One region of the Fictibacillus sp. S7 genome, then DNA from elsewhere that is predicted to be linked to it. Evidence: predicted binding sites of a transcription regulator. Region 1 holds the regulator's gene; the other holds the start of a gene.
What was found. Region 1 encodes LexA, which represses DNA repair genes until DNA is damaged. Its sites were predicted from a motif close to CGAACATATGTTCG; they were not measured.

Region 1 (2,202 bases):
GGGTTCAGGGTCTTCAAGATCAATGGCATTTTACGCTGTTTGTTGAAGGTGGTCGTATTACAGACTTTGAAAACTACAAGCTGATGACCGGCCTGCGTGAAATTGCCAAGGTTCACACTGGGGAGTTCCGTTTAACTGCGAACCAGAACTTGATCATTGCAAATGTGTCCGAGGAAAAGAAGCAGGAGATCACGAATCTTCTCGATCAATATGGAATGCTCAACAGCCAGAACGTTTCTGCTATCCGCCGAAATTCTATGGCTTGTGTAGCACTTCCGACGTGCGGCCTTGCTATGGCTGAAGCGGAGCGCTATCTGCCGGTGCTGATGGACAAAATTGATCAGATTGCGGATGAAAACGGGTTGCGCAACGAGGAAATCACCGTTCGGATGACCGGCTGCCCTAATGGATGTGCACGGCATGCACTCGGTGAAATTGGCTTTATCGGCAAGGCGCCGGGCAAATACAATATGTATTTGGGTGCAGCTTTTGATGGCAGCCGTTTGAGCAAAATGTACCGCGAGAACATAGGGGAGGAAGAAATACTAAAGGAATTAAAAGTTCTTTTCCCGAAATATGCGAAAGAGCGTCTTGAAGGCGAACACTTTGGAGACTTTGTCATTCGAAGCGGAGTTATTAAAGCCACAACAGATGGCACCAATTTTCATTTATAATCCTAAAAACAGCGGCCCGGCAGTTATGCCGGGCCGCTGTTTGCTTATTTTTAATGTAAGGTGCGGTACACACCAATTACTTTTCCGAGGATGGTCACGTTTGGAAGAAGGATGGGTGATAACGAAGAATTTTCAGGCTGCAGACGGATATGGTCTTTCTCTTTAAAGAACCGTTTGACGGTTGCTTCATTCTCGTCTGTCATCGCTACGATGATATCACCATTTTCCGCTGTAGGCTGCTGCTTTACGACAACCAAGTCCCGATCGTAAATGCCTGCTTCAATCATACTGTCTCCTTCTACAGTTAACATAAAAACATTATCGTCTCCTACTACATGCTCTGGAAGAGAGAAGTACTCATCCACATTTTCAATGGCCGTAATCGGAGATCCAGCAGTAACCTTACCGATGATCGGCACATTGACGGATCGTGATTTGGTGATGATCTGGTCGGATTCAAGCCCCAATACTTCAATGGCCCTTGGTTTGGTAGGGTCACGGCGAATCAGCCCTTTTTTCTCCAGACGAGAAAGATGGCCATGAACGGTAGAGCTGGACGCCAGCCCGACGGCTTCTCCGATTTCCCGAACGGAAGGAGGGTATCCCTTTGCATTAACTTCCTCTTTAATAAATTCCAGGATATCAATCTGTCTTCTGGATAACTTTGTCATTATATTCGCACCTCATTCACTGAATACTCTTGAAAAAAGTATAGCATTTAAAAGCAAGATATACAAACATAAGTTCGAAAAAAACCCTTGAAAAGAACAGCTGTTCCCATTATAATGAGAACAAATAGGAACAAACATTCGCAGGGGTGATAGGAAATGAAGGGATTTTCACCGGTAGTTATGCTAATATCTATTTTTGCAGCAGGGTTTTTTATGTTTGCCCATCAGACACATGTTGAAGGCTCGAAGGAGTATATGGAGATTACAGTTAATAAGGGAGATTCACTCTGGAAAATTGCAGAAGAATATACTAAGGACCACAAAAGCAATTGGGCATTTGTAGACTGGGTGGAGAAGAACAACGGAATACAGGCAGGGGCCATTACACCGGGCCAGAAGCTCATCATTCCAATCAAAGCAGAAAAAGACAGGTGATGTTACTTGAACGCCATTATTTATTGCAGGGTAAGCACAGAGAAGGAGGAGCAGGCCGCTTCTCTTTCCCGGCAGGAAGAAGAATTAACAAGATTGGCTAAAGAGCATGATTTTACGATCGTTTCTGTCATCAAGGAACGGGAAAGCGGGTACAGCCTCGAACGGGAAGGCTTGCTGCGCATCATTGAAATGGCCCAGAGCGGTGAATTTGAAGTTCTTTTGGTATCAGATGATACCCGGCTGGGCAGGGGGAATGCCAAAATTGTACTGCTTCATGAACTGCTGAAACGTGAAATTAAAGTGTATACCTTCAGCAGCCAGGGAGAGTATCATCTTTCCGAGGCAGAATCGATGGTGCTTGAAATTGTGGCGGTGGTAGAGGAGTACCAGAGAAAGCTCCATAATTTGAAAATTAAACGTGG
Region 2 (2,202 bases), 2.5 Mb from region 1:
CCATATTATAGCAAAAGGGTGATGGCTGCATAAGAACGAATGGATAGATCCTTGAAAATCGGGGAATGAAGGAGAATAGATATCGTATCCATAGTGAAAACGTGTGATGGAAATGGAAGAGAATAAGTGAAGGAGGGCAACCCATGACAGAAAAATTCCCGCTGCCGATCGGTACGGTTGTTACACTCGAGGGTTCTGACCGCCCCGTGATGATTTATGGCCGCATGTCGATCGCAGCTGATGAGGTGCTGTTTGATTATATTGGGTGCAGCTACCCAATCGGGCACAGTAACAGCAATAACAACGTCTACTTTCAGCACTGCAAAATCCAATCCATCCTTCATAAAGGCTATATCTCCGACGAAGAAGAGGATCTGAGCATCAAACTCGAAGTAGAACGCGAAAGGTTAAGGAATGATGAGGAAACTAGTGAAGAAGGAAATTGAGGAAAAAGCGTTCAGCAGGGCTGCACGCTTTTTTATGGGGTGTTTTATGTGTGACCCGTTTGGTGAGTAAAAGGTTGGAATTCCGTGCCGTGGAAACCTACGTTCCGTGGAATGTTGCACAAACCGCGAAAAGGGGAGTTCAGGAGAATGGGAGTTTGGCGGTCTGCCTGCATCGCTGCCCATCTTTTTCCCTTAACTGGTCGTTTTGTGAGTTATGAATAATCGGTCTAAGAGTTTAATTTATCTTTACATCAATCAAATCGTCTTGTTTAAGTTTATGTATTTCATCGTGGTAATCCACTATCCTGAATTCCCGTTTATAAGTGTCAACAAAATGCACTTTTCCAATCAATAAATGAAAATCATCGTGTTTGTAGTATGTAAAGCATAAAAACAAATCTTCAGCCATTGCTGGTCTCTTCAATCTGTTGGAGCTGTTGCTCATCAAGTTCTGGTTTCACTTTTGTGCTTTGGTCCCAGTCTAGTTTCCTTAATTGTTTAACATGCTCAGGCAGCGTCATCGCTGTCCATATTATACTACCTCTGTCTCTAATCAAATGGGCAACCCCCTTTAGATTATAATATATCCGAACATACATTCTTATAAACCCTGTGATTTTAACCTATACTGCAAATATTGTCACAAGACACAGTCTAATTATTGTAAAATTGTGTGGTTGTGTTAACTTTGAATATAATAATCAAGAAACTGAAAGATTTAAAACGAACCGATCGGAGGGATAAACATGGCTAACGAAGAAGAAAAATTAAAAGCCAAGTTAAACGCTCACTTAGATCGTATTAATAAGCAGCATGATACCATCCGTAAATTACAAGATGATGGAGGATCCTATAAACATCTGGATAAGAAAGATACAGTCACAGTCTACACAAATGATAAAAAAGCAATGAAATTCTGGGAAGAATAACCCATGGAAAACGAAAAGCAGAAATTGGATACGTCTTGGAAGATTCTTTAGAATACGGATTAACTAAGAAGTCTGCCGTTCTTTGCTCTCCTTATAACATTGGTTATTTATCCAGAGAGAACCTTTCTGAGCCTTTTGGAAAAGTACCGTTAACCGACATGGCAAAGGTGCTTGATAAAATGGAACAGGTCAATAAAAAGGAACATAACTTACATATGAAATTAGTCAGTGAACATGAAAGGTGATAATTTACCGATCTTGCAAAGGGCCGTGCGTATTGCAATATGAGGTGTTTCCTGAACTACCTTGCTAAATTCAAATGAGGTGGCCGTAAAACTATGAACAGTACACAGCAAAGTCCAAATCATCAAAAAAGGATCGTTAGGCCTGTATTTAAAATTCTTATATGCCTGACTTTGTTGGCTTGTGTAGGATTCGTCATTTTTCTTTTAGTCACTCATTTTACGAATTGTTTTTGCCGGCAACCTAACTATACAACCTGACACTGTGTTAGCTTCAAGCCCATTACGTTCATTTTTTAAAAAAATTTAATCGAACCGCCTACTGACAAATAAAAAAAGCGAGGATTTCTCCCCGCTTACGCTATTTGTTTAATAAGCTTCTTTTAAAAAATGTTTGGAGCTATAGAGCTATTTATGTTTAAAATCCGGTTTTCTTTTCTGTATAAATGCTTGAACACCTTCCACTACATCGTGTGTTTGAAAGACCTCACCGAAATATTTGGCCTCTACGTGAAGCCCTTCTTCCAGTGAACCATTACAGCCCTCATGAACCGATTTCTTAATATAAGATAGGACCGGCAATGA

Region 2: DMO16_RS25220 (YolD-like family protein) is a predicted target of LexA. The motif match lies at 1,035-1,048, and genes of this name have one in related genera.

Annotation. Positions count from the first base shown of each region.
Region 1 covers NZ_QJKL01000001.1:1,023,077-1,025,278, reverse strand. Annotated here, with positions in the region: gene cysI (assimilatory sulfite reductase (NADPH) hemoprotein subunit) at 1-674, shown strand, start outside; gene lexA (transcriptional repressor LexA) at 725-1,345, opposite strand; gene yneA (cell division suppressor protein YneA) at 1,502-1,780, shown strand; gene DMO16_RS05210 (YneB family resolvase-like protein) at 1,787-2,202, shown strand, end outside.
Region 2 covers NZ_QJKL01000001.1:3,495,759-3,497,960, forward strand. Annotated here, with positions in the region: gene DMO16_RS18040 (DUF4176 domain-containing protein) at 144-446, shown strand; gene DMO16_RS25215 (YolD-like family protein) at 682-855, opposite strand; gene DMO16_RS25220 (YolD-like family protein) at 848-1,003, opposite strand; gene DMO16_RS18050 (hypothetical protein) at 1,193-1,375, shown strand; gene DMO16_RS24645 (hypothetical protein) at 1,411-1,620, shown strand; gene DMO16_RS18060 (enoyl-CoA hydratase) at 2,026-2,202, opposite strand, start outside.